One region of the Anaerosinus massiliensis genome, then DNA from elsewhere that is predicted to be linked to it. Evidence: riboswitches for the same ligand, from Rfam matches in the RefSeq annotation. Region 1 holds a riboswitch; each other region holds the start of a gene.
The links. Region 1 has a riboswitch for glycine ahead of gcvT (glycine cleavage system aminomethyltransferase GcvT). Riboswitches for the same ligand answer to the same signal wherever they lie in the genome.
Positions count from the first base shown of each region.

Region 1 (10,053 bases):
TAGTCCATTTTGCTGTCGATTCCCATTGCATTCTCAGCTGCAACCAGACCTTCGGCTGATGCAACATGCGCAAGCATATATTGCCCTGTCACATCACCAATCGCATAAATACCGGAAACATTGGTCTCCATCTTTTCATTGACACCGATACCTTTACGGGTATAGATAACGTCTGTATGTTCAAGACCAAAACCCGTGGTCACAGCTTGGCGTCCAGTCGCCGCTAACACTTTTTCAACAACAATTTGCTGCATGCCCTTGTCAGTATCTAAACTGACATTCATACCAGCTTCGCTTTCTTCAATCTGCAGCACTTTGCTTTTTGTCATCATCCTGATACCCTGCTTACGCAGCAACAATCCTGCGCGTTTGATGATATCCTGATCTGCACTCGGTAAAATCGTTGGCAATAATTCGACCACGGTAACTTCACAACCAAACGCCTGCAATATTGCCGCAAATTCAATCCCTACTGCGCCAGCCCCCATCACGAGCATACTTTTAGGGAGCTGCGTCATTGCGAGCAATTGATTGCTGTCGATGACGCCGGGCAAATCCATTCCCGCAATCGGCAAACGCATTGGCTGCGATCCCGTCGCAATGATCATCTTGTTCGCCTCATAGTTTATCTCGCCTTCTGCCTGCTCTACGCATAACCGATTTGCACTTTGAAATTTTGCCGTACCCGTGATGCAGTCAATCTGATTGCTTTTGATCAGCTGAGCAATTCCGCTTTGCATCTGATGAATCACTTGATTTTTCCGCTCCATGACTGCTGCAAAATTAAAACTGATCTGCTCTGCCTTCAGCCCAAATTCCGCACAAATTTTAAGCTCCTGCCATTTTTGCGCACTGTTTAATAAAGTTTTGGTTGGGATGCAACCGTGCTGCAAACAAACGCCGCCCAATTGATCTTTTTCAACCAGCAGAACCTTGCCGCCCAGCTGTGCCGCTCGTATGGCTGCAACATAGCCTCCCGGCCCGCCACCAACGACAGCTACGTCATATCGCATATTCCTTCCTCCCCGCTGTTTTCTTATCAACGCTGTCTATTCCAGGCATCCTGACTGTATTTTTCTGCTGCAAGCTGATTGCAAATATCCGTTTCTTCTGCTGTAAGCTGGTCTTCCACCAAATCTATATCTAAAGCGGTTGCAAAAGCTTCCGGCATAGGTCTGCATACCTCTTGCCAAGTAATGGGTCGTTTCAGAATTTCTTCAATGGAAGTAGCTCTGCAATTTAATAGCTCTATCATCTGCACCTTTTTCTCCGGCGTCATATTCTTTAATACATCTACAAATTTCTCAGCAGAAAATCGCAATAGTAACGAACCATGTTGTAAAATAACGCCGTTTTTCCGAACCTGCGCGCTACCTACAAGCTTCCGTCCTGCTACGGTAAGTTCGTAATAGGAGGGTGCATCAAAACAAGCCGCTGATACAGCCTGCTTTTTTTTCTGCCCATATGCCGCCGTTGGCACGGTCATTTCTGCTGTAATGCCAAGTTTTTCGAGACCAACGAGCAAGCCTTTACTTAAATAGCAATAAGAAGCTGTAATTGTTTTTGGAATATGCGGTGCATCTTCATGAACCACAATACTATAGGTCAATTCCGCATCATGCAGTACGGCTCTGCCGCCGGTCAATCTGCGCACTACATCAATGTTTGCCTCTTTGCATTTTGTTAAATCAATTTCTGACATTGCACGTTGAAAGTAACCTAAACTCACAGCGGCAGGTTGCCAACCATAAAACCTAAGGGTTGGCGGTACTTTACCGGCAATGTGGGCGGATAAAATCGCTTCGTCTACCGCCATATTGGTTGCAGCATCTGCAATGCCGCTATGTATGACGCGCCACTTCATACGCCTCTCCCCTCACAATCTCACTCTCTGCAATCGCCTGCTCTACTTCGGTCTGGGTGAGCGGTCGCGGATAGTTATAAAGTACTCCGCCAGGCCGTTCATTATAGTAGGGACGGTTACAATCCGCGCAACCACTGGTTTGAAAGGCCTGCCCATTCTTTAGCACCTGCAATAATTTTGCAATTGGCAACTGGAATGCAGTGATTCGGCCATTTTGATATACAATTCGATCTTGCTTATCACCATGTTTTAGTATTGCATGTGCAATTTGTATCCGCCGATATTGCCCAATCGTTGGCGGCAACGCATCGGCTAAAGCTGTGCCACGAATTGGAGTGAAAGCAAATAAACCAACGCAAATGCCCCGCTCGATACAGCGCAAAATTCTCTCAGTCATCTCTTGCTCGGTTTCACCCAAGCCTACGATAAGATGTGTCGTAACACGCCCCGGCAATGCTTTTGCACATGCACATAGCAAGTTCCATTTCGCAGACCAATCCCCTGTTTTCACTTTCTCATATACTTCCGGTGTAGCCGCATCGAGCGCAATACAAATTCTTTGCGCACCGTTTTCCACAAGTTCTTTTGCCTGTTCTACGGTATCCAAATGACTCGAAACACAAATCGGAATTTTACTGTGATGATGCAGTGCATCTAAAGCTTGCATCGTTTCACCCCAGCTATGCTCACTGTCAACAATCTGCAAACAAGCACGTTTGATCCTGCCTGCCTGATGTTCACTTGCAATCCCCTGCACCGCCTCTTCACAAGCAACAGACGGCCAGGTGATCCGGGAAAGCAGATTGGTTCGTGCAGTGCTTTCCTGCGACTGCGCACAAAATCGACAATGATTTTTACACTTTTCTCCGAGCATAATATACGCAGTGGTCGGCAAATCTTTTGCCTTCATTTTTTTCTTACCGATCACACACGCCGTCCCCGCCGATAACTTCCAAACATTCATAATACACAGCACTCCTCACTGCGATGAATTGTCAGCCCCAATGTTTTCGCCAATTCTACTGCTTTGGGCGTAGGATTCACAATCGTATCCAAACCGATTTTTACTGCCCATTGGTCAATCTCATTCCGATAACGTCCACCTGGACGCATACAGCCCAAGTGGATAGGAATTTCCGGACAAGTTCGCCGTGCCCACTTTAGTAACTTGACGACCTCTTCCATTTTAGGCGGCAAACGATCTGCATATTGCGTACCGCGCGTAGGAGTGAAAATGATGAACGTCAAGCCATCCATTCCGAGCTTTTGCAAAAGTTCGAGTGCCTTATATTCTCCTTTAATCTCGCCACCATGCAGTCCAATGCAAATATGCGGCATGACGTTGACCTTCTGCCTAAGGGCCTGATAGCAGTGCATATAATCTTCCACATTTTTTTGCAAGCCGAATACCTCACGAATCGTCTCCTGATCACCTACAAAATCAAAAGAAACAAAATCTGCGATCTCCGCGATTTGATCAATTTCTTTTTGATTGATTAAGCCTACATGAAGGTTGTAACGTCTGCCTTTCTTAGCTGCTTTCAATTCTTTCATATGCGCACCAATTGGAACACGACCGCCCGCTTCGCAGCCTCCACTAATTAAAAAACTTTTGGCATCGCTTGCCTCAATTGCCGAAATCGGCAGCATTTGTTTTAGATAATGCCCCCCGCAATGCGCACAATCCTGCGCGCATTCCTGCGCAGTGACACTGACCGACTTTGTCTGATTTGGATAGCTGAAACAGATTATCCCCGCCATCTTACCACCGGTTTTCGCGCGGCCAGCGTTTCATCCAATCGTCCAACGACCGTTGTATGCGGTGCACTTTGGATCTCGGCTGCATTCGTTTCAGCCTCTTGGGCAATCTTCAGCATCACGTCGATAAACGCATCCAGAGTTTCCTTGCTTTCCGTATCCGTCGGCTCGATCATCATCGCTTCCTCAACAATCAACGGAAAATAAATCGTTGGCGGATGATAGCCATAATCGAGTAAACGTTTGGCAAGGTCTAATGTATGTAAACCATATTGCTGCTGTTTTTTCGATGTCAAAATACATTCATGCATACAGAAACGCTCAAACGGTGCATCATACGCGCCTTTTAACTTTTGCTGACAATAGTTCGCATTCATGACAGCATCCAGACTGGCTTGCCGCAAACCCTCTGCGCCCAAAGCAAGGATATACGCATACGCGCGTACAATCACACCAAAATTTCCATAAAAAGAATGTACCTTTCCAATTGAAAGCGGTCGTTTTTCCTCTAATAGATACTGGCTGCCATCCCATGTAATCATCGGCACCGGTAAAAACGGAGTCAAGCTCTTTTTGACACCAACAGCGCCCGCCCCCGGTCCGCCACCGCCATGTGGTGTGCCAAAAGTCTTATGTAAATTAAAATGCACTACATCAAACCCCATATCTCCCGGTCTGACGATTCCCATAATCGCATTGGCATTCGCACCATCATAATATAAAAGTCCGCCTGCCTCATGTACGATATCAGCGATTTCACTGATTTTCGTTTCAAATAGACCTAACGTACTCGGATTCGTCAGCATAAGTGCCGCCGTATCCGAACCAACGGCTGCTCGAAGTGCATCTACATCAATGGATCCATCTGCACATGATTTGATTTCCACAATTTCAAGTCCGCATACCGCAGCCGAAGCTGGATTGGTACCATGCGCCGAATCCGGTACGATCACCTTCGTCCGATCCTGTCCTCGATATCGATGATAGGCGCAAATCAGTTTAAGCCCTGTCAATTCACCATGCGCACCGGCAACTGGTTGCATCGTTACCGCATCCATTCCCGCAATCTCGGCAAGATATTGCTGCATATCATACAGGATTTTAAGTGCACCTTGCACACTTTCAGGCTGTTGCAAAGGATGTAAAGAAGCAAAACCGGCATACCGACAAACATCTTCATTGACTTTCGGATTATATTTCATCGTACACGAACCCAACGGATAAAATCCAGAATCCACACCAAAATTACGCCCTGATAACGCCGTATAATGGCGCATTAAATCCAGCTGACTAAGTTCAGGCAGAGGTGCAGGCTCCGCGCGAAGAAATTCTTTGGGAATCAGTGTATCGATCGCTTCTTCCGGCACATCGCAGCTTGGCAAATCGATCGCACAGCGACCTGTTTTACTCGTTTCAAAAATTAAGGCTTGTGCTTTTCTCATAAGATCGCCCCCAATTTTTCTACCAATCGATGGATATCTTCGTGTGTTCTATTTTCTGTTACGCAAAGCAGCATACAATTTTCAAGTTCCGGATAATACCGCCCCAAATCCAACCCGCCAATGATGTTTTCTTGCAGCAATGCAGCATTGATCTCCTGAATCGGGTGTGCACACTGTATCACAAACTCCTTAAAATAACTTGCCCCAAAGGCAGTACACACACCTTTTAATTTCGTTAATTCTCGTTGCGCATAGTGCGCTTTTTGCAAGGATAGTGCGGCTACCTGCTGTAAGCCCTCTTTCCCCACTGCACTCAAATACACGGCTGCGGTCAAAGCACATAAGGCCTCATTCGAGCAGATATTGGACGTCGCCTTCTCTCTGCGAATATGTTGCTCACGTGCCTGCAAAGTCAGCACAAACCCACGATTTCCTTCATGATCTACCGTTTGCCCGACAATTCGCCCCGGCATCTTGCGCATCAACTTTTCGCTCGTTGCAAAAAAGCCTAAATAAGGACCGCCAAAAGAAACTGGCAAGCCTAAAGGCTGACCTTCGCCAACAACAATATCTGCACCAAGCACGCCCGGTGCTTCTAACAGTCCTAAGGAAATCGGATCTACTGCTACGATAAGCAGTGCCCCCTGTGCATGTGCAAGTGCCGCTATCTCTCTTATATCTTCAATACAGCCAAAGAAATTTGGCGATTGTATCACCACTGCCGCTACATTTTTATTGAGCAGCTGCCCGCATTTTTCTTTATCAATCGTGCCATCTATGTAATCAAATTCCGTTATTTTATCATCCCGATCCATGCCATAAGTATGGAGCACATCGCGATAATTTGGATGTACGGTGCGGGCGACCAAAATTTCACGCCGTCGCGTAACCCCACAAGCCATCATCGCGGCTTCCGCTAAAGCAGTACCACCGTCATACATAGAAGCATTCGAAACTGCCATGCCGGTTAACTGACAAATCATCGTTTGATATTCCCATAATGCCTGTAAATATCCCTGCGAGATTTCCGGCTGATATTGTGTATAAGCGGTATAGAACTCTGAACGCCTGATGACATGATCAACGACACTCGGAATGTAGTGATCATATGCACCTGCGCCCAAAAAGCAAGTATACGATTGCAGATTTGCGTTTTGCTTTGCTAAGCTCTGCAAAGTTCTTACCAGCTCTGGTTCCGATCGTGCAGCCGGCAAATCTAAGGAACGCTTACATCGTAAAGTTTCCGGAATATCACGAAATAATGTTTCGGTATCTTCCACACCGATTTCTGCAAGCATAGCATGGCGATCTTCATCAGTATGAGGCAAATAGCTCCAAGCCATGTTAATCTTCCTCCGTCAGCAATTTTTCATAAGCTGCGCTGCTCAGTAAATTGTCTAACTCGCTTTGATCGGCAAGTTCAATTACAGCCAGCCAGCCCTTACCATACGGATCCTCGTTCATGAGCTCCGGTGCATCAGCAAGCGCATCATTTACCTCGACGATCGTACCGCTCAACGGTGCATAGATATCAGATACTGCTTTCACGGATTCTACGACGGAAAACCCCGCTCCAACAGCAATCTCCACATAAACTTCCGGAACTTCAACAAAGACGACATCGCCAAGCTGTGACTGCGCATAATCGGTAATGCCCACAATTGCGCGATTCCCCTCAATTTTTACCCATTCATGATCACAGGAATACTTTAGCTCTGCTGGAATATGCATCCTTATTTCCCCTCTCTTTTATAAAATGGTTTAGGAATCACCTGCGCAGCTACATGCTTGCCGCGAATTTCTATATCAAATTGCTGACCAACCTTAGCAAATCCAACATCTACTAAAGCAAGACCAAGATTCTTATCTATAGTTGGTGCATAGCTTCCTGTCGTAACTGTGCCAATACACCTGCCCTCAGCAATTACCGGATATCCAGCCCGCGCAATGCCTCGACCATTCATCACAACCCCAACAATCCAGCGTTTCACGCCATCTTTCTTTTGCTCCGCCAAAGCATCTCTACCGTTAAACGCACCTTTATCTAATTTCACAAACATGCCAATGCCTGCTTCCAGCGGTGAAATATCCTTGGATAATTCATGTCCATATAACGGCAGGCAAGCCTCGAAACGCAAAGTATCTCTCGCGCCTAATCCAGCCGGCAATATTCCATAAGGCTTTCCTGCGTCCATAATCGCGTCCCACAGCGCAGTGGCATCTTCACTCTGGCAGTAAATCTCGAAACCATCCTCACCTGTATACCCGGTTCTTGATACAAGCGTTTCTTTCCCCGCAATTATGACTTTTGGTAAAAACCAATAATATTCAATTCTTCCCAATGGCGTATCTGTTAATTCACTCAAAATCTTTTGCGCCATAGGCCCTTGCAATGCTAATTGTGCAGTACATGCGGATAAATTTGTTAACTCAACAGCAAAATTCGCTTTGTTTGCCAGCAGCCATTGCCAATCCTTCTCGATATTAGCGGCGTTGATAACCAATAAATATTCATCATCCGCCTGTTTGTAGATCAGTAAATCATCCACAATACCACCATCTTGATAACACATCGGTGTATAGAGTATTTTATGCAAAACAAGCCGTGCTACATCATTGGTTACTACGTTTTGCAAAAATACTAAAGCGTCCTTACCTTTTACAAGAACCTCTCCCATATGGGAAACATCAAATAGTCCCGCCTTTTCTCTAACAGCGCGATGTTCTTCTACGATCCCGCTATATTGTACGGGAAGCAGCCAACCTCCAAATTCAACGATTTTACCGCCATGTTCCAGATGAGTCTCGTATAAGGGTGTCTTTTGTAATGCTGTCATAATCCCTCTCCTCCATCTTTTATTGTTGGGTAAAAAATAAAGACAGAGACAAAGGCGGACGAATCCACCTTTGTCTCTGTCTGTTGTACCTGAGAGTTTTGCCTAAACTAGAAAGGCTCCCCATCGGTGACGCTCATCACGTGAGCGTTCTCTCCAGAGTGCAGTCCGGTTACGGTCTTTTTGCCTGAGAGTTTGACAAAGCGCTTGCTCCTTCGGCGTCGCATTTCACGATCTCTCCTGTAACCATCATTCCATCGTCTATTTAATTTTCATACTTATGCTCATATTAACAAGTTGTTCCATATATGTCAATTGAATTTTCCTATGTTTAAAGTATACAATTTTTATTTACAAATATAACGTATTTATAAAATAAATATTTTTTATTTTGACCTCTATGATTTCGAAACAGCGATATCTTTCATATTAGATTCCACGGGTCGCACTTTATTCCGCGTAGTAATTAATACCCCCGTAATCGTTATCACCATACCAATCAAATGGTAACTTGAAAATTGTTCTCCATAAAATAAGACAGCAATCCACGCCGCATTGAGCGGGGTAAAGTTAATATAAGCCGCTGCCTTCGTCGCACCAATACGCTGCACACCCCAATTAAATAATAAGAACGCAAAAACTGTACTGCATACAGCTAAATATACAATCTCTACCATCGTTTGATTTGATACATGCATGACATTGCCCCACTGATCTTCTTTTACAATAGAAATCAACAGCAACATTACAGCCCCCATCATGGTTGATACGGAAGTCATTGCACCATTTCCCATCGTACGTGAAGTTTTCTTTACAAGCAAAGTATAGATTACCCAACTTGCCACCGAACCAAATAAATATACTTCACCAGTACCAATCGACATATCCACCAAAATACTCAAGTCACCTTTGCTAATGACGAAGGAAACACCAATAAACGATATTGCCGCTCCAACTAACGTACGCCAATTCCATGCCTCTCCCATAAAAAAACTGGCAATGCATGTGGTAAACACAGGATTCACGACAATAATCAATGCCGCAGTAATCGCTGATGTATATTGCAGACCCGTAGCAAAAAAATAGTTATAGGAAAAAACACCTGTTGCCCCCAAGGCAAATAGACTGAAAAAGTTTTCTTTTATGCTAGTCCAATCAAGCTCCTTGCGCCAAGCACTCCATGCAAGCATAAGAAAACCCGCAAGCATAAATCTGAGCGCGGATGTCGTCATCGGGGCGATCTCCGATAAAACATGCTTTGTGGTACCAAATGCCCCGCCCCAAAATAAGGGCACTAGTAATAAAATGATATAGATTTTAGTAAGACTTTGTTTTTCCACGCTTATACTCCTCTTAGATAAAAATTAGATACTTTATTTTTATCACTCGTCTAATCAGTTTTTCAATTCTTACGGAAAATAAATATTATTAAACATTTAATCATACTTATTCTTTCCCTGTCAATCATTCATAAAAAAACAGCTCGGTGCCCGAGCTGTAAAAATTAACAATATTATATTATAATAATTAAGGACGCAGCGCTAACTACGTCCTTAAAACTGAATACAAGGAGGTGAACCTTATGAAGTTCCATTTGGATCTTGAGATAGATGGCATGGTACTTATTAAGGTAGTAGCACTACTTGCTTTTACCTTAAAAGTGCTAACCTAACCTCGTATTCAACCGAAACGTCCTGTTCACGCAGGGCGTTTTTGGTTTATTTAGTATATACTTATTATATTCTATTTTATTCATGATGTAAACGTAAACATACACCTATTATACTCCTACCACTCAATTACAACTCCACCATGTGTCAGACCGGCACCGAATCCGTATAGTATCATTTTATCGCCTGCTTTGATTTTTCCTTCTTCTAGTGCCATCCACATTGCAAGCGGAATAGATGCCGAGGATGTATTCCCATAAAACTCATTACTGATCAAAGTTTTTTCCAGCGGAAAATCCAGTCTATCACAAAGCGCTTTTATCATACGTAAATTGGCACTATGCGGAACAAACCACGCGATATCATCAAAGCTCAGCCCACTTTTCCCTAATACATTTTTCACACCATCAGGAATATTTTTCATCACATATTCATATAAGAGCTTTCCTTCTTGCTCAAATAACCGCGTTTTTTTAATCTCGTGG
Region 1 is NZ_LT575483.1:2,623,200-2,633,252, reverse strand. Features, by position in the region: gene lpdA (dihydrolipoyl dehydrogenase) at 1-1,013, opposite strand, end outside; gene BN6559_RS12680 (lipoate--protein ligase family protein) at 1,040-1,864, opposite strand; gene BN6559_RS12675 (radical SAM protein) at 1,842-2,828, opposite strand; gene BN6559_RS12670 (radical SAM protein) at 2,825-3,625, opposite strand; gene gcvPB (aminomethyl-transferring glycine dehydrogenase subunit GcvPB) at 3,613-5,064, opposite strand; gene gcvPA (aminomethyl-transferring glycine dehydrogenase subunit GcvPA) at 5,061-6,407, opposite strand; gene gcvH (glycine cleavage system protein GcvH) at 6,409-6,795, opposite strand; gene gcvT (glycine cleavage system aminomethyltransferase GcvT) at 6,798-7,901, opposite strand; glycine riboswitch at 8,064-8,151, opposite strand; gene BN6559_RS12645 (DMT family transporter) at 8,297-9,238, opposite strand; gene BN6559_RS12640 (ketoacyl-ACP synthase III) at 9,687-10,053, opposite strand, start outside.

Region 2 (10,053 bases), 490 kb from region 1:
CATAAATTGGTTGTGAAAGTTGGCAGTGTTCCGCACCCAATGATTGCTGAACATTATATTCAATGGGTTTGTCTTGTTTATGGTGAAACTACACAAAGAATTAAGCTTGAAGCTGGTCAAGCGCCAGAGGCAACTTTCAGTGTAGGCGACGTGAATGAGGTAGATATATATGAATATTGCAATCTGCACGGTCTTTGGAAAAGCACCATTAAAAAATAGTAGAAAATATAGGTCGTTCGTAACTAGAGCGTTAAAAGAACGAATTATAATTTAGATAGGGTTATCTGATCATAGAGCATGTACAAAATTCGAGAATGACTTGAATTGTATATGCTCTATTTGTTTATTTTTAGTACAGCTCACATATCTAAAATAGGTTTGGTAAAACTATAGATATCAACCGATTGGAGGAATGAAAAATGAATGAGAAATATCAAGCAGCGGATGGCTTAGATTCATCAATGCCGGATAAACATGAGGTTGCTAAAGAGCTGGGAATACCACTCGATCAAGGCTATAATGGAGATTTGACGACCAAAGATGTGGGGCGAATTGGCGGTAGAATGGGCGGCAAGATTGGCGGACAAAAGGTAAGAAAGATGATCCAAGCAGCAGAAGCCGAGATGGCAAAAGAGGATATGCATTAGAATTTGGATGCGGTTTACTTTGTTTGATACGTTCATTATAAAAACTAGGGCATGTGCATGATGCAAGAACAACTTGGAATGCGCATACTCTAGTTTTTTTTTTATGGTTGATTCATAATAGAGATGGACAAGACATAAACATCTTAAAGTCTACGATAAGAATAGGTGTAAATTTGGAATGTTTTGTTTACGCTTGGAAAGATGCTATTCCATTATATGGAACGTTTTATTTCCAGTGATGTAAGTCTATTATGTTTTTATTGCTTTTAAAGGTTGGCACATAATTTGCGTTAATTATAGGATAGATAAAAGCTATAAAATTGAATTGATGCGGAGGTTTGTTTCATGCATATTGGCTTAGTGAAAGAAATGAAGAATGATGTGTATTGGTTTAGCTTAATCAGGAAGAAAGTATTTTATCAAATAAGATCGTAAAAATATTCAGTTTTAGTTTTTAAAATAAGAATTCAAAAAATTCACAAAATAAATCGGTTTATATCTTCGAGTGTTTATGATCAGCAAAAGAACATGGAGGTATTTTTATATGAGTCTAAAAACTACGCAAAAGACAGATAGTCATTTAAGTGCAGATTTAGGGTTAGTTACCGCATTATCATTGGTTGTAGGTATGGTTTTAGGCGCTGGGGCATTTATGAAGCCTCCTGCTGTACTTGCAGTGACAGGCGATACAAATTTAGCGTTGGCGGCTTGGGCTGTTGGTGGTTTATTGTCAATGGCTGGTGGTTTATCTTTATGTGAATTGGGTGTTTTGTTTCCTCGGACGGGCGGTGTTTTTGTTTATTTGGAAGAATTGTACGGAGCTAAGGTTGCGTTTTTATTTGGCTGGATGTTAAGTATTATTTTTGGACCAGCACTTGTAGGCGCATTAACCGGATATTTTAGCTCGGTTTTTTGTTTGTTATTTAATGTTTCCACGCAGTATGCACCAGTTGTTGGTGCTGGAGCACTGGGATTTATTGCTTTCGTAAATTCAATTAATGTGAAAGCATCTGGATATTTGCAGACAACGGCTACTTTTTGTAAGCTACTTCCTGTTTTATTATTAATAACTTTTGGATTGCTTAAAGGAAATGGGCAGGTCGCGTTATTCAGTTCTGCTGCATCAGGAGTAGCTGCGACAGCACCATTTTCCGTTGCAGTATTAGCTACCTTGTTCGCTTATGATGGCTGGGCGCAGGTCGCATCCGTTGCTGGAGAAATGAAGAACCCTGGGAAAGTACTGCCTAGAGCCATTATTGGCGGATTAACCTTTTTACTCATTGTATATTTAAGTATCAATACAGCCTTCTTCAAAATTTTTGGGGTTGAGCAGATGATCGCATTAGGGCATGATGCTTCTGCCGTAGCTGCACAGCAGATGTTTGGTGTTTTTGGCGGCAACTTGATTGCTGTAGGCATCATGGTTTCTATTTTGGGTGGGCTCAATGGTTATATCATGACGATCTCCCGTAATATTTATGTAATGGGAGAACGGGGTCTGGTTTTGGGATCAGGTTTTTTACGCAAAATTGATGCGGATAGCAAGGCACCGGTAAATGCGATGCTTGTGCTGGTTTTCTGCTCGTTCATTTATTATCGGATGCTGGATGCGGATAAGCTTTCAGATATTGCGATGTTTTCAATTTGGATTTTTTATTTATTAACCTTTTTGGGTGTGTTTATTGCGCGTAAAAAATTTCCCGATGCACCGCGTTCTTATAAAGTGCCGCTGTATCCTATCACTCCATTGATTGCCTCGGCTGGAGCTGTTTATGTAATCTATGGTATGTTGAGTGCACATTTTTGGAATGGGATCATCTCGATTGTTTTAACTTTATCTGGTTTACCGATGTATTATTATTTAAAAAATAAAAATAGAGCGAGTTCGTTTTTGGAAAAATGGAAAACTTGTTATATTGTCGGTGCAAGTGTGATCTGTATATTGGGATTGCTGACGGTGTCAACTCGATTTATTGATACGCGGGAAGAATTGCGTGTTGCAGTAGATCCTACGTTTGCTCCGTTTGCTTATGAAGAAAATAGCGGACGGATGGCGGGCTTCGATATTGAGCTTATGAACAAATTGGCAGATAAGGTGGGCGTTAAGGTAACTTATCAAGTTACGCCATTCAATAATATTTTTAATACGATGCGGAATGGATATGCTGATTTGGCTATATCTTCTTTAACGATTACGCCGGAGCGCAAAGAGGATGTTATTTTTACGAATCCATACATAGAGAAAAGTGGATTTGGTTTGTTGGTAAAAAAAGAATCCAATCTGCATAATATCCAAGATTTAAGAGGCAAGACGGTTGGTGTACAGCGCGGTTCAACAAGTGAAATTTTTGTGCAGCGATATCATAATTTCAAAGTACAATTTTTCAATTCCAATATCGATATGAGTACTGCTTTTAATCAAGGGCAAATCGATGCGATCATTTTTGATCGGTTGATATTAGAACATTTTATGGCGAAGGGGATCATTGAGGATGGTGCTATCGTAGAAATGCTCAATCAGGAAGATTATGCGATTGCTTTGACGAAAAAGTATAAATCAATCGGGGACAAGATGAATGAAGCTTTGGAAGAAATGAAGAAAAACGGGGAATTGGATGCTTTATATCAAAAATGGATAGAAGGATAATGACATCCATAGGTTGACTAAAAACTTACTCCAACTGCTATTGAAATGCAGTTGGAGTTTTTTTTATGGTCTGTATAATGTTATAATGATAAAAAGATTATACAATGAAGTTATGCAACTGTTTGTACTTCATAATATGAGGCAGAAAGAAGGTTTTTATCATACGTAGTATTATATTTGATGTGGATGGCACTTTATGGGACACGACAGAAGTTGTGGCAGGGGCTTGGAATAAAGCAATTTCAGAAGTTGGCGGTACGAAGGCAGTTGTAAGTGCTGCTGTATTGAAGAAAGAATTTGGCAAGACGATGAGGGTGATTGCCGATAACTTATTTTATGATGCTGATGAAACAACGAAAAAACTGTTAATGGAAAAATGCTGTATCCATGAACATGAATTTATAGAAGAAAATACGGCAAATCTTTTGTTCTCAGATGTAGTAGAAACGATAAAAAAACTTTCTGAAACTCATCGTTTATTCATTGTGAGTAATTGTCAGGCTGGCTATATTGAACTGTTCATGAAAAAGGCAGGAATTGAAGACTATATTGAAGACTGGGAATGCTTTGGTAATACAGGTAAGGGAAAAGGCGATAATATTACGTGTTTGATGAAAAGGAATAAGTTAACCGATGCTGTATATGTTGGTGATACGCAGGGAGATTATGAAGCGACGCAAATAGCGCAAATTCCATTTATCTTTGTAAAGTATGGCTTCGGGCATGTGAAAGATTGTGAAAGGTCTATCGATACAATCACAGATTTATTATCTTTGGCAGAATGATAATAAATCTGATTTAGAATTTGATTTGTAACTTGTCTTTGAGAGTTGAGTTAAATTAATCTCGGCAATAATTTTAATGATATAGGGCATTCTATGAATTTTTGCAAATATCTTGTAATTGTAAAAAGATGCATAGTAGAAATTTATATAAAAAGAGCGGATATGGATGCTTTAATTAGAGTTTCCATATCCGCTCTTTTCGTTTTTATTTTATGCTAGTTTGGCGGACTAAAGAGTACAGTAAACGGTGACAAATAACATGTAAAAGAATTCTATGCCGTTTATCATAAAATAATGTTTTGCATTTGGTTATCATGATGAATTAAAAAAAATACAGGAAAATTGGCTGACTATGTCGAATTAAGTTATAATATTTGCTTATTTCCATAAATTGTATAAATGAAAAAGTTGCTAACTTGCCAGGATAGACTGTGGTGTATTTTTTGAAATTTTGTTCTAATGGATGACGAGTCATCAGATAAAATATAGATAGGTGGTGCAAAATGACTTCTAATCAATCGATAAATAAAAAAATAGTTGAACAAAAAATAGAATATTTAGTACCTGGAATGGAACTGGCGCAGGATATATGTGCAACGAATGGATCCATACTAGCCAGTGAGAATACAATTATTAATAAATCTCTTATTGAAAAACTACAAAATTGGGATATTGAAAAAGTAGCTATCGTTGCAGAAATGACAGAGAATCCATTGGCTGACCTTGAAGTTGAGCAATTTTTAAATAGCTATAATCAATCCGTGACCGTTGTACAGCAGGCCTTTGATAATATCCGTCAAACAAAAGAAGTTCCAATTGAGGCATTTGCACAAACTGCAGATGAAATTGTGGATAATATATCGGATAACAGCAGCCTTGTTGATCAGATGTATAACTTGCCTAAATGTGATGATTATACGTTTCGACATAGTGTCAATGTCAGTGCCATTGCAGCACTAATTGCTACATGGCTGAAGTACCCACAGGAAAGTATCAGTGCGATTGCGTTGGCTGGACTTTTGCACGATGTAGGAAAATCTCAGCTGCCGACGGAAATTTTGAATAAACCGTATAAACTTCCTCCGCAGGATTATGCTTTATACCAGACCCATACAGCAATTGGCTATGATTTGGCAAGTAAAATACCCAATGTAGCGCAAAGTATTCTAGCAGGCATCTTGGACCATCATGAACGGGAAGATGGATCGGGGTATCCAAAGGGCTTGAAAGCCGATGACATCCATCCTTATGCGAAAATTATCGCTGTGGCGGATATGTTTGATGAAGCTCTGACCATTAATTGTGATACACCTGGTGTGGTTAGTCCGTATGCAAGCTTAAGTAAAATACGCGAGGAAATACATAGAATCGATGCAAAAGCTGGGATTATCTTTATGGATAATATGATGAATTTTCTCTCGGGAAATCGAGTTGTACTTAGTAATCATCAGGAGGGACGCGTCGTTTTTGTCAATAAAGATAAACCGTCTCATTCCATCATACAGCAGGATGATGGTACGGTAATCAATTTAGCAGAGAAAGAAGATGTTTGTATTCATCATGTTGTGAAGTGAATACAAACATCTTGAAAATCTACAATTGATGGATGAATCTTTATTAAAAATGTCGTTCAATCAAATTTTCAGCATGTTGAAAGAAATCATGCAGGACTTGTAATTCATGGTCATTGAGACCATCGATATAATCGAATAACGGGCGATCATATTTTTTATGGTATGCATCGTGTAGTTTATACGCTTGCGCTCCTTTTTCTGTTAAAAAGAGGCGCAGGCGTTTTTTATGGGCAATGTCTTCTTCTTTTGTTAAAAAGCCTCGTTCTTCTAATTTACGGATTGTTTTTGCGACAACGGCACGGGTGATATTGAATTTTCTAGCCATTTCAGAAATGAAAATACCCGGATCATCGCCTACCAGTTTAAGCATATGAATTTCACCGCGGTAAAAAGTCATATCTTCTGAACCAAAATTTAATACGTGCGTCTTACCATTCGCAATTTGTTCAGTTAGTTGGATGAAATGATGGATCACTTGATTTCTTTTGTCGCTCATGCTAGACTCCTTCTGTAAAATTTTCCGGGCATGTCTTTGAATATGCCGCCTGTGGTTCCGTTTTGTACACAGGTGAAACCTTGACGTAAGAGGGCCGATTCAATCGTCGGTCTTGTCAGTAAGATATCCAAACCGTCCAGGTGACTGGAGAGCCAGCCTAAAATGACTTCCGGCGGAGATTGATAATCCGCACTTACCGTATGTGATACAAGGTATAGATATCCGTTAGGTGACAGCGCGTGATAAAGTTTATTTAATAGTTTATCTGGATCACCGCCCGAAAAATCTAAAATACCGGATGCAATGATAAGGTCATATTCACCGCCGAGTTCATCTACATTAAAATCGCCGGCAATGACCTTGATAGATTCTGTGAGATTGTGTTGTTCAATCAGGGTTTGGGGCAATTTGGCTACACTGGGATGCTCGAATATCACCCCCTGGCATCCGGGAAACGCTGAAACAGTCTCTATTGCTAAAATACCGTTTCCGCCGCCAAGATCTAAAATTTTTTTTGGAGCACCGTCTTTGTATAGTTCGGAAAGTGCAGCAAGTAGTGCTTGTACGCGTCCTGTATACATTTCAGGAATACTGACGCGTGCTGATTCATAAAAGTCATAGACGTTTACGCCGCTATTGTCCGTAATGATTTGCGCATCTGCTCCGGTTTGTATTCGATCGTCTAGGTTGGCAAGCGACATCATTTTTTCTCGGAATAAAAGATGTTCACCGAGATAGAGCGGACTATTTTCATTCAGAAATTCGTTGCTTTCCTTCGTATTGCGGTATTTATTTTCATGCTTTTCCAGCAGACCAATGCAAGCTAAGGCGTTTAGATAGAAGGAAAGGTTGCGTTCGTTCAGGTTTGTCTTTTTTGCCAGTGAATTTGCTGTTTCTAAGTTCTCGAGTGCGGAGAAAATGCGAAGCCGAAGCGCAGATAAAAAAAGTTCTGTTGCACGCTTTTGATGCAGCATTTTGTAATAAATTTGCGGATTTCCTTGAGGATGTATCATTTTTTCACTCCTTTATTTTGTTCTATTTATGTATGCCAAGTATACAATGTGATTATTATGTATGTCAAGCATACATGGTGAAATTTTTCTTAAAAAGTAGATGGCGATGATTCGTATTGGAAAATATTTAATGATTGCTATTTAGAAAAATAGGTGTTAAAATACATATCGTATGTTATTAATTTCATATTGAACTTCGTATGAAGATAATGGGAGAGAGATTTTATAATCCGCCGAAGATGTTATGCTTTCAGGCAAAAGGACCGTTATTGGACGAAACTCTGGAGAGCCTCAATTGAGCACCGAAGGAGCAAGCTGATTTAATTTAAATTAGTGAATCTCTCAGGTAAAAGGACAGAGCAGACAAACTGTTTATTTTGAGGTCAAATTTTATATTTGACCTCTTTATGCATTTTTTGAGGCCAGATTTTTATATTTGGCCTCTTTCTGTATTTTTAGAGAAAGTTTTTAGTATTTTGTACGATCTGCTGATTGTGCAATGTGTTATCGTATAACGTTACAGAGTGAATGTACAGCTTGGACCTGGCACATACGGGGGAAATCGTAAGAATTGGAAAGGTGGAGTCGATATGTCGGAAAACCAAAATTTATCGAGAGGATTAAAAAATCGCCATGTGCAATTGTTGGCGATTGGTGGAGCAATCGGTACAGGATTGTTCTTAGGATCGGGCAGATCCATACACTTGGCGGGGCCCTCTATTTTATTTGCCTATATGATTACTGGTGTTATTTGTTTTTTTGTAATGCGGGCGCTTGGGGAATTATTGCTTTCTAATTTGAAGTATCATTCTTTTGTCGATTTTGTTCGTGAGTATATGGGAAATGGAGCGGCATTTATTACAGGATGGACCTATTGGTTTTGTTGGATTTCATTGGCGATGGCTGATGTAACTGCTGCCGGACTCTATATAGAGTATTGGTTTCCCAATATCGCACAGTGGGTTCCGAGTTTGATCATTCTCATGATTTTACTGATTATGAATCTTACGGCAGTAAAGTTATTCGGTGAGATGGAATTTTGGTTTGCTTTAATTAAAGTGGTAGCGATTATGTCATTGATTGTCATCGGGACATTTATGATTATCAAAGGATTTTCTACGGATGCAGGTGTATCCAGCTTTACAAATCTCTGGAGTTATGGCGGGTGGATTCCAAATGGAATCAGCGGATTTATTCTCTCTTTCCAAATGGTTGTATTTGCATTTACAGGGATTGAATTGGTCGGCTTAACTGCTGGTGAAACTGAAAATCCAGAACGTGTAATTCCAAAGGCAATCAACAATATACCAATTAGAATCATTATCTTTTATATCGGAGCACTTCTCGTTATTATGAGTATCTATCCATGGACTTCAATTAGTCCGGATAAGAGCCCATTTGTGCAGGTCTTTTCTGCAGTAGGAATCGCGGCAGCCGCAACGATTGTAAATTTCGTTGTATTAACTTCAGCTGCATCTGCTTGTAATAGTGGAATTTTCAGTACAGGTCGTTTAGTGTATTCTCTGTCGAAAGAAGACAATGCACCAGCGTCCATGAAAAAATTAACTGCGAACCAAGTCCCGGCAAATGCAACAATATTTTCAACAATTGTTGTTTTGATTGCGGTTATTTTGCAATATATTATGCCGGAAGGTGTGTTTGTACTCATTACGAGTATATCAACGTTTTGCTTCATTTTTATTTGGGGTATTATTACGGTTTGCCATCTAAAATATCGCAAGCAGAATCCTGAACTTGCCGCAAGAAGTAAATTCAAAATGCCGTTGTATCCACTCATGAATTATGTAATTTTAGCATTTTTTGCTTTCGTTTTAGTGACGTTAGCATTGAATGAAGAAACTCGTATTGCTTTGTTTGTAACGCCAGTCTGGTTTATCATGCTTGGGGTGATTTACAAGGTTTTTAAAGCAAGAGCGAAAGAGGAAGTTAAGACTAGTTTTATTACAAGATAATATAATAGCTTTGTTCAAAATTAGTATTGGCTTTAATTCATTTCAACCTGCTTGCGAGTAGGCTTGATATGGGCATAGCTAGCTTATTTTGTAGCGAAAATATGAATCGATAGGTGGTTAATAAAAAGTTAGATTCGTAAATTAAATTGGTAAAAATTTACTACAAAAACAAACATTTTTTATAGAGTCTCTTATTGTTAGTGTGCGTTTTTAGATATATACTATATTTATGCTTAAATGCTTCTTACAAAAAGTGTGGAAGCATTTATAATTTTATATCAGGAAAGAAAGAGACTGAATGAGAAAACTATTAATTTTTTGTATGGGAATTACCATTGGTATATTTGTTGCGGTCAATGTACTTGGTCTGATGATGGGCGAATTTATTTATCGCGAATTAACATCGCCGCATTTATATCAAAACTTATTTAATTTACAGGATAATTCTAAGAATATCGAAAAAATTGCCAATGCAGAAAAAAAGTATGAATGGGAAAAGGTCAGTTTGACTTCACCGCATGGTTATGCAATACGTGGTACGTATATTCCAGCAAAACGACCATCAAAGCAAACGATTCTTTTTTTGCACGGACTTTTCCAAAACCGCTCAGCAGGACTTGATTATTTAGATATTTATCAAAAACTGGGCTATAATGTACTGATTGTTGATGCGCGTGGGCATGGTGATAGTGGCGGCGTCTCTATTTCCTGGGGCTATTTTGAAAAAGATGATATCAATGTTTGGTTAGATTGGCTAGAGCGAAAAACGCCGCAGGGAATTATCGGGGTTCATGGAATTTCAATGGGGGCAGCAACCGCACTCTTGCATAGTGCACTTAATGAAAGTACGCATCGTGTTAGCTTTTATATCGCCGATAGTTCTTATGATGATTTCAAAGCGTTGCTCGTAAAACAGCT
Region 2 is NZ_LT575483.1:3,109,268-3,119,320, forward strand. Features, by position in the region: gene BN6559_RS14890 (desulfoferrodoxin family protein) at 1-219, shown strand, start outside; gene BN6559_RS14895 (alpha/beta-type small acid-soluble spore protein) at 420-647, shown strand; gene BN6559_RS14900 (amino acid permease) at 1,192-3,294, shown strand; gene BN6559_RS14905 (HAD family hydrolase) at 3,465-4,079, shown strand; gene BN6559_RS14910 (HD-GYP domain-containing protein) at 4,583-5,653, shown strand; gene BN6559_RS14915 (MarR family winged helix-turn-helix transcriptional regulator) at 5,697-6,149, opposite strand; gene BN6559_RS14920 (methyltransferase) at 6,146-7,162, opposite strand; glycine riboswitch at 7,363-7,438, shown strand; glycine riboswitch at 7,442-7,522, shown strand; gene BN6559_RS14925 (amino acid permease) at 7,753-9,135, shown strand; gene BN6559_RS14930 (alpha/beta hydrolase) at 9,434-10,053, shown strand, end outside.
Region 2: linked by a shared signal. The riboswitch ahead of BN6559_RS14925 (amino acid permease) and the one ahead of gcvT (glycine cleavage system aminomethyltransferase GcvT) in region 1 are both predicted to bind glycine.

Region 3 (10,053 bases), 1.5 Mb from region 1:
GATCTTTGCTTGCTCTACGTTGGTAACGTCCATAATGACGCCGCCTTTTAGCATTTGTGCTAAATTTTTGTTTAATTCATATCTGTTTTCCATGTGAAAATTACCTCGCTTTACATTGTAGAATCAAAATAAATTTGTTAAAATAAAATTGTACCGATACGATTTTTGTGGTTTGGTACAAAATTTTTCTTATTCTAGCAGAGTAAAATGGAGATTACAAGATGAAAGATGAATTTGTTGATTTTGTATCGATACAATTAATAAAGGATAAAAAAGAAGCGTTGTATGTGCAGCTGTATGACCAATTGCGAGAGTACATAATCAGCGGAAAGTTGTCGCACGGGTATTTACTGCCACCGGTAAGAAAGTTTGCCAAGTTTTTAGCAATTAACCCGGGAACGGTTATGAGTGCTTATAAACTTCTTGAGAAAAATGGTTATATTTTTTCAAGAGCTGGCAGTGGAAGCTATGTTGCGGAGCTTTCTGATGTCGTTGATCAAGAGGATTGCGAAAAACAGGATGAAGAAGAAATTGATGCGATTGAAATCTTGTCACCAAAATTTGATGAAACCTATATCAACTTAGCCAGTATTGCCTTAAATCCTGATTTGATATCGGTAGAAGCATTTAAAAAAGTGCTGATTGAAGTTTTAGACCGTGACCAAGGGTATGCATTTAGTTATCAAGAAAGTCAAGGGTTTTATCCATTGAGGGAATCAATTGCCAAGGATTTGAAAAAGAATGGTGTAAAGGCTGAAGCGAATACAATGCAGATTATTTCAGGGGCACAGCAAGGAATCGATATCGTCGCCAAGGCTTTTTTGAATTATGGGGATTATGTGTTTACGGAAAATCCCACATATCCGGGGGCGATTGCTGCATTTCGTTCGCGGGGGGCTAAAATTATCGAGATCCGTATGGAGGAAGATGGAATTGCAATTGAAGAACTTGAGGAAAAACTACGTAAATTCAGACCCAAGCTAATCTATGTTATGCCCAATATCCAAAATCCGACGGGGGCTTCTTATTCTGTGGTTAAACGAAATCGCTTGATGGGGCTGGCTCGGTATTATAATACAATCATTCTTGAAGATGATTATATTAGCGCATTAAGTTATGGCAAGGAGATGATGGCACCGCTGAAGGCGATTGATCGAGATGACCGTGTCATCTATTTGAAAAGTTTTTCTAAAATTTTCATGCCTGGATTGCGGCTGGCGTTTTTGATGATGCCGGAGCATTTGGTCAGTAGGCTGTTATCGGTAAAACATAACTCTGATATTTCTACTTCGGGATTAACACAAAGAGCATTTGACTTGTATTTACGAAAAGGTATTTGGCATGCGCATATTGCACAGATCAAGGCAATGTATTTGGAACGATTTAATGTAACACTTGCCGCGATAGATGCCTATATGCCAAGAACTGTGAAGGTGATAAAACCACAGGGCGGTTTATCCATTTGGTTGGTATTGCCGATGGGCGTATCTGCGCAAGTATTGGTTGAAGAAGCACGTAAACGGCAGGTGCTGATTACGGAAGGTGCGCCATTCTTTCCACGCCAAGCCCCGGATTGTTACGTAAGAATCAGTTTCGCTACGGCAACGCCGGCTGAAATTCAAAATGGAATTCGAATCATTGCTCATTTAATCAAATAAAAATGTTTTAAAATAATGCGTGTAGAAGTAATATCACGAGGTTTAACGAGCTAGATAGAGAAAATGCATTTTATTTTTTTACAAATGCAACAATTTAAAGGTTTCATGTTTTAGCGAACTAAAGTATAATAGAATATAACATACCGTAAGGGATAAAAAAAGTGAGTGAGGGATTGGGAATGAAGAAATTAATTGCGTTGTGCGTACTGGTTATAATGGCTGCTGCATTTATGGCTGGCTGCGGTGGTGATACGGCAAAACAAGATACGGCTAAGAAAAAAATTGTAGTCGGATTTGACGATAATTTTCCACCAATGGGTTTTAAAGATGAGAAAAATAATATTGTTGGTTTTGATATCGATATGGCAAAAGAAGCTGCGAAAAGATTAGGTAGAGAAGTTGAATTCAAAGCAATTGACTGGAGCAGTAAAGAAGCCGAACTAAAAAGCGGTCGTATAGATGTACTTTGGAATGGGTTAAATATTACGGAAAAGCGTAAAGAAAATATGCTGTTTAGTGCGCCGTATATGGAAGCAAAGCAATTAATTTTCGTTCCTGTTGGTTCAGCCATTCAGGGAGAAGAGGATCTAGCTGGCAAGGTTATCGGTATGCAGAGTGCTAGCACTGCGGACGAAAATCTTGAAGCAGATGCAAAAATGAAAGCAGCGATTAAAGAGGTAAAAAAATATCCGGATTGTATTTCTGCGATGATGGATTTAGAAAATGGTCGTGTTGATGCGATTATTACGGATGAAATTGTAGGCCGTTATTACATGGGCAAAAACAAGGATAAATTTATTGCTTTAGAAAAAGCAGTTGGTCCTGTAGGTGATTTTGGTATTGGCTATCGTAAAGATGACACTGCATTACAAGGGGAAATTCAAAAAGTATTGGATGAAATGAAAAAAGACGGTACGACTGCGAAGATTTCTATAACGTGGTTTGGGAAAGATATTACAAAATAGTGCCTTTTAAAACAAACTATGGACAGATAGGTCGCGGGTCGGCGATAAGTGGAATGATATCGTTTTTATCTATTGAACTAAATCATTATTTTGTTGATTGTCTGTGATTTTATTTATAAAATCTGTATATTGGGTTAAATCGGTGGTCGTCCTTTTGTCATTGCCACAAAAGAACCAAAAAGGCTAGGCCTCACACCTCCAAAATACTTGAAAAATTACCGACTTACTAAAATCCGTAAACTCGCTTTGCTCAGACAAACGGATTTCTTAACGTAAGTCGGTAATTTTTCATCCTTCGGAACGTATTTTTCCGGAAAGGCCGGGAACGAAACCCTTGGAGACCGCAGTAAAGTTTCAAGGGATGGTAAACTGAATTTTAAAAGGGAGTTTTATCATGGAAAAAATCATTGGCATGGTGGTACCGATGCTCGATGGTATCGTTGTCACATTACAGATATTTTTTATCACGCTGGCGCTGTCACTGCCACTCGGATTGCTTTTGGCACTTGCTAGAATTTCTGGCTGGCGGCCGGTCAGCTTTCTTGTAGAGGTTTATATTTGGTTAATGCGTGGAACACCGCTGATGTTGCAATTATTATTTGTTTATTTTGCATTGCCTTCTCTGGGCATTCTATTGCCTGATTTTGCAGCGGCGTTATTGGCTTTTACGCTAAATTATGCGGCGTATTTTGCTGAAATTTTTCGAGCGGGTATTCAATCGATTGAACGCGGGCAATATGAGGCGTCGAAAGCTTTGGGCATGACGTATGTGCAAACGATGCGTCGTATTATCATTCCACAGATGATCAAACGTGTTTTACCGCCGATCAGCAATGAAACGATTACACTCGTAAAAGATACATCGTTGATTTACATTTTAGCAATGAACGATTTGCTGCGCGTTGCCAGAACGATTGTGCAGCGTGAATTTGATATGACGCCATTTGTGATTGCGGGCGTATTTTATTTAATTATGACTTTTGTATTAACGTGGATTTTCAATAAATTAGAGGCACATTACGCAAAATATGATGAGTAAGGAAGGAGGGAAGGACATGCATGAAGCAATGATTGAATTAAAAGATATTCACAAAAGTTTTCATAAATTAGAAGTGCTGAAGGGGATTCATTTAGAAATTAAACGTGGTGAGGTCGTGGCGATCATTGGGCCTTCCGGTTCGGGGAAAAGTACATTGCTCCGTTGTTTGAATCGTTTAGAGACAATTGACAAAGGCTCCATTATCGTACAGGGGGAGACTTTGGTAGAAGATGTAGATGGCATATGTCAATATGCAAATGATTTAAAATCTCGTGCGATATGCGCAAAAATGGGAATGGTATTTCAGCATTTTAATTTATTTCCGCATATGACGGTGCTTGAAAATTTGATTGAAGCACCGATTTTAGTCAAGGGCATGAAGAGAGAAGAGATCGTACCGATTGCTGAGGAATTATTAAAAAAAGTTGGTTTGCTGGATAAAAAAGATTGTTATCCATCCAGATTATCCGGTGGTCAGAAACAACGTGTTGCGATCGCCAGGGCACTGGCGATGAATCCGGCAATTATGTTATTTGATGAACCGACCTCGGCACTCGATCCGGAACTTACAGGAGAGGTATTAAAAGCAATGCGAAGACTTGCTGAAGAGCATATGACAATGATTGTTGTAACACATGAAATGGCATTTGCTCGAGAAGTTGCACAGAAAGTAATTTTTATGGCGGACGGCGATATCATTGAGGCAGGAACGCCAGAAGAAATCTTTGTGCATCCTAAGCAAGAAAGAACAAAGGCATTTTTAAAAAATATGCTATAAATAGGTGCAGCGTGTTGATAAACTATGGACAGATAGGCAGCGGGTTGGCGATAAGCACTCATCTGCGTCGTTACAGCAAGGTACTGCTCGTCGACGTACAGAAGTACGACTCCTTCACATCCCCTTACTGTGCCTAGCATCTGAGCACTTCTCACCAACCGGCAACCTATCTTCGTACTAGTTTATAAGTGGTACGGATTTCGTTATTTTCTAAGTTATCAGCATAAATATATGATTTGCCTACAGTTTAAATGCAATGATCCAATTTTTGAGATCATTGCATTTTTCTTTGTGGATCAAATCTTTTTATGTTGATAGTATTGCAAAAAAATAAACATTGTTTTATAATAGTGTTCATTCGAGTGTTTCAGACAATTACATATGTATACCGGATGAAGTCTACGGAAGAGCGGCAATTTAGCCCACCGAAGGAGTAACACTCTCAGGTACTCAAAATTTTTGAGTAGAACCGTAAATGGACGGGACTCTGGAGAGTACCCTTAAATGGGTCGCCGAAGGTGAAAACAGACAGTGAAAATTGTTTGCAAATCTCTCAGGCAAAAGGACAGAGACAAATGGTAGCAATTAAGTATACAGGATGCATGTATTCTTTATTTCTTGTGCTATTATTTTGCCGTAAGTTTCTTAGTAAATACAGAGTCAAATCAAAACGATTTGACTCTTTTTATTTCTAAGGCGTGAACTACCCTTCTTTGTTTCAATTGCAAATGGATTGTTTCTGAAATGCAGGATAAAATGTTGGTTTGATTGGAAAAGAGGGGGCGTTTATTTATGAGAAACAAAAGTAAAAAAGCGGTATGGATGTGGATGATGGTGACGTTGCTGCTTATGAGCGTAATGTCTGGTTGCGGTGGCGGAGATTCTAATAAAATTAAAATCGGTTTATTAAATGAGATGACTGGCGGCGCTGCAACATTGGGGACATCATCTGCCAACGGGGCAAATTTGGCAATTAAGGAAGCCAATGCGAATGGCGGCGTTTTGGGCAAACAAATAGAATCTGTTGCGGCAGATAATAAATCTGAACCAGCAGAAGCTGCAAATGCTATGACAAAATTGATCAATCAGGATAAAGTGGTTGCGGTTACAGGTACATTCTCAAGTTCGAATGCAATCGCTGCTGCAAGTGTCGCTGAAGCTGCGAAAGTACCTTATCTTGCTTCCGGTGCGACCAATCCAAAAGTAACAGTGGATGAAAAAACCGGCAAAGTGAACGACTATGTTTTCCGCGTATGTTTTATTGATCCATTTCAAGGTACAGTTGCTGCGAATTTTGTTTTTGATCATTTAAAATTGAAAAAAGCGGTTATGTTGATTGATAATAGCAGTGATTATAGTAAAGGGCTTGGTGATTTCTTCAAAAAGGCTTACACGGCAAAAGGCGGAGAAATTTTAGGTGAAGAAGCTTATTTACAGAAAGATCAAGATTTTAAAACCATATTAACGAAGATAAAAAGCTTAAATGCAGAAGTTATCTATATCCCTGGCTATTATGAAGAGGTTGGGAAGATTGTAAAGCAGGCACGTGAGCTTGGGATTGAAGCGGTGATGATTGGCGGCGATGGTTGGGATTCTCCTAAACTAGCGGAGATTGCCGGAAATCGTGCACTGAATCAAACGTATTTTACAAATCATTATTCTGTAGATGCAGATGATGCTAAAGCAAAAGCGTTTGTTGAGGCTTATACCAAAGAATATGGTCAAAAACCAGATGCTTTGGCTGTACTTGGATATGATGCGGCACGTGTACTGATTGACGCGATGAAAAGAGCAAACAGTGCGGAACCGGAAAAAATTCGTGAAGCACTGGCTGCAACAACCAATTTCGATGCAATTAGTGGTGAAACGACAATCAATGCGACGCATGATGCGGTGAAAAGTGCAGTGATTATTGAAATGAAAGATGGAAAGCAAGTATTCAATACGAGTGTAAAGCCTTAAAGGCATGTTGCATGCTCCTGTGTATTTTCATACAGGTATAATGTACGTTGTATACATCATCTATTTTACAAAAAAGTATTGCATAAGAAAAAAACATCGATTATAATAACATTATTCTAAGAGATAGATAATCAAATAAGAACAGCAGGATTATTTTCGACATCGAAAATAGCAATGAAAGCTATTCAGAGTCAAACCATAGATTGTGGTTTGACTCTTTTTTATTTTATAAATCTATCTTGCAGAAGAGGATTCTACGCATGGTCATCCATTGAAAATAGAAGGGGGTATTGTAACTATGAATTTTAGCAAGAAGAAACTTTTAGCGATTTTTATTGGTACTTGTTTGACTGCAACAGCATTAGCAGGTTGTGGTGGCGGCTCTGATGCGAAAGATATCAAAATTGGTATGGTTGCAGAAATGACGGGGGGCAGTGCTACGTATGGTACATCACTTGTAAATGGAGCCAAATTGGCGATCAAAGAGAAAAACGCAAAAGGCGGTGTACTTGGTAAACAAGTTTCAACTGTAATTGCAGATAACAAAAGTGAACCGTCTGAATCAGCAAATGCGATGACAAAAATTATCAATCAGGATAAAGCGATTGCTGTGACGGGGATTTTTACAAGTTCCAGTGCGATTGCAGCTTCTAGTGTAGCAGAAGCAAGTAAAATACCTTTCCTTACAGTTGGTGCAACGAATCCTAAAGTAACGGTAGGCGATGACGGAAAAGTAAAAGATTATACGTTCCGCGTATGTTTTATTGACCCATTCCAAGGCACTGTTGGAGCAAATTTCGTCTTGGATGAATTAAAACTCAAAAAAACTGTGATGTTAATTGATAACAGCAGTGACTATAGTAAAGGCTTGGCATCTTTCTTTAAAAAGGCTTACACTGAAAAAGGTGGAGAAATTGTAGGTGAAGAAGCGTATCTACAAAAAGACCAAGACTTTAAAACCATCTTAACCAAGATTAAGACGATGGGAGCAGACGTAATTTATGTACCTGGCTATTATGAAGAGGTTGGCAAAATTATTAAACAAGCACGTGAAATTGGGCTGAATCTGCCTATCGTTGGTGGTGATGGCTGGGATTCTCCTAAACTTGTTGAGATTGCCGGCGGTGAAGCGCTGAATAATACATTCTTTACGAATCATTATTCTGTAGATGATCCAAATCCAGTATCTAAAGCTTTTGTGGATGCTTATATGAAAGAATATGGTCAAAAACCAGATGCACCGGCTGTTCTTGGCTATGATGCGATGAACGTTATGATGGATGCAATTGAACGAGCAAAAAGCACAGAGGCAAATAAAATTCGCGAAGCTTTGGCAGCAACTAAGGATTATCAAGCAATCACTGGCTCTACGACTTTAAATGAAACACACGATGCCGTAAAAGGTGCTGCAATTATAGAATTTAAAGATGGTAAACAATTATACCGTGCAACGGTAAATCCGTAATTTAAGAAAGTTTTTTATTTATGAATCTCCCTGATTAAAACCATAAAAAGAAGCAAGACAAAGGGACGGTGGAAATGTCTTAAAAAAGACAGAACCACCGTCCCTTTGTCTTGCTCGGTTATAAACCGAATAACTTTCTAAATTGATTTGGCGTAAAGCCATGTACTTTTTTGAAACTGGCGATGAATTGACTGCAGTTTTTATAACCAATTGCCGTCGCTATATTTTTGATGCTCAAATCATCTTTTGACAATAGCCGCATGGCTTCTTTCATTTTTTCTTGCCGCACATATACATCCATGGTTACTCCAAAGGTTTTTTTAAAGCACTGACGCAGCTTGGTTGCCCCCATATTGGCAACGGCTGTAAGTTGCTTAGTCGATGGAGGATTTAGCAGGTTTTCATCCAACGCGTCCTTGACTAAAAGCATATATTTCTTATTTTGATATGTGACATAATGGCGGCGTTCTTCTTTCAGTTGTCTTTTCCAAAACCATTCATAACGGATATTTCTTATAATCAATGACAGTAATTCGCCGATTTTGTTCTCATAATATAATAATGGTACACTAGCAATTCTTAAAGCAAATTTTAGCTGCTCAAATAGCAGTACAATGTCTGGTGTATTATACTGGGGAAACTGCCAGCTATCATAATCCGTAAAGTTGTAAGATGTTTCTGTTGGCTTATCTCGTAAATGGTTATCAATCCATTCATCAAACAGCCAGATGCTGGTAAACCAAATTGGTGCTTCCGTATCAAATACAATTTTAAATGGTTGCCTTCCGGTCTGTACCATATGAATACCAGGTTTCAGTCGCCGTGCTTTCTTTCCGGGCTCGAAAATGGTTATTACACCACTTGCTACAGCACACAGCCATCTCCCTTTTTGCCTAATATCATATTCTCTGATCATAGGTTTCAGCAAAGTTATAAATGCGTTGGTAACGAATAATCCGGGAGAAGGATGTGCTTCCATGAGCCAACTGTCACCATGTTCTGGCGGTAAACGATATTCAATAACATTATTCTGCTCAATCTTTATGCAATCTAACTGGGCGGCTAATTCTGCATTGCCCATCGAGTATTCATTCGTTGTCACGGTGACCTTCCTTTCTAAATTGCGAGACCTTGATGCTAAATTCACGAAAATCTTCTCTGTATTATAACATGAAATAGGTTTTTAAATAACCGATAGTATACTGCCAATTACCACTAGAATACGGTTCTAAATCGCAAAAATAGTCCTATTCATCCTTTAATAAATGATAACAATTCTCATTTTGTGGGCGCTAATTGACTTTTTATACCCTGAAAGAAGTACTGTTGCTGCCAATTGACGCTGTAAAAAAGCATTGCTATAATAGTGCCAGGTTAATTTTACACGTGTTAAACCGAGTAAAACTAGCTGTCACTAGTGAATTTAATAGGTATTTTTATTATATATTTTCATTGTTTGGCCAGCAATGAGAATCACCCTGATGAATGAGGAGTCAAAACTATGAGAAAACTATCATCTTTTACCAGAAAAAGACTGCTGTATGTCTTGGTAGGCAGTGGTCTGATCTGGCAATGGCCATATGCTGCCGCTGCTGAGGAGGCAAATGATCCTCAGGTAGATGTGCGTGAGACCGCTGTCTCGCAGATTGAATTCACTTTAGAGGGGATGGAGGTTACAGCGGATAAGGAAACTCCCGTCAAAGGTCATGTCGCTAAATACAACAATGTTGGCACTAAGACGAATGCAGCACTTATCAATATACCGCAGTCCGTTAGTGTTGTTACTCGTGAACAGATGGATGCCCGTGGTGCGACAAATCTTACACAGGCGTTAGAATACAATGCCGGTGTCACTTCCAACCAGCAAGGAACCGATTACCGATGGAATTCAAGCCTGGTAAGAGGGTTTAACGTTGATAGACGTGTTGATGGCTTGCAGTTGGTAACAAATCAGTTTGCCTTGTGGGATTTTGAACAATATGGGCTTGAACAAGTTGCAGTACTGCGTGGTCCAGCTTCAACCCTCTATGGCAGCAATGCCCCCGGAGGAATGTTTAATTTGGTGAGCAAACGCCCGAAAGCAGACCAAGTGAATGAGATACAGATACAAGGTGGCAATGACGATTATCGCAGCGTTGCTTTGGATATTGGCGGGAAAATTGACGGGCACGACAATCTGACTTTTC
Region 3 is NZ_LT575483.1:1,158,554-1,168,606, reverse strand. Features, by position in the region: gene pdxS (pyridoxal 5'-phosphate synthase lyase subunit PdxS) at 1-93, opposite strand, end outside; gene pdxR (MocR-like pyridoxine biosynthesis transcription factor PdxR) at 222-1,658, shown strand; gene BN6559_RS05900 (amino acid ABC transporter substrate-binding protein) at 1,838-2,623, shown strand; gene BN6559_RS05895 (amino acid ABC transporter permease) at 3,018-3,662, shown strand; gene BN6559_RS05890 (amino acid ABC transporter ATP-binding protein) at 3,679-4,440, shown strand; glycine riboswitch at 4,918-5,019, shown strand; gene BN6559_RS05885 (ABC transporter substrate-binding protein) at 5,233-6,402, shown strand; gene BN6559_RS05880 (ABC transporter substrate-binding protein) at 6,701-7,867, shown strand; gene BN6559_RS05875 (helix-turn-helix domain-containing protein) at 7,986-8,969, opposite strand; gene BN6559_RS05870 (TonB-dependent siderophore receptor) at 9,369-10,053, shown strand, end outside.
Region 3: linked by a shared signal. The riboswitch ahead of BN6559_RS05885 (ABC transporter substrate-binding protein) and the one ahead of gcvT (glycine cleavage system aminomethyltransferase GcvT) in region 1 are both predicted to bind glycine.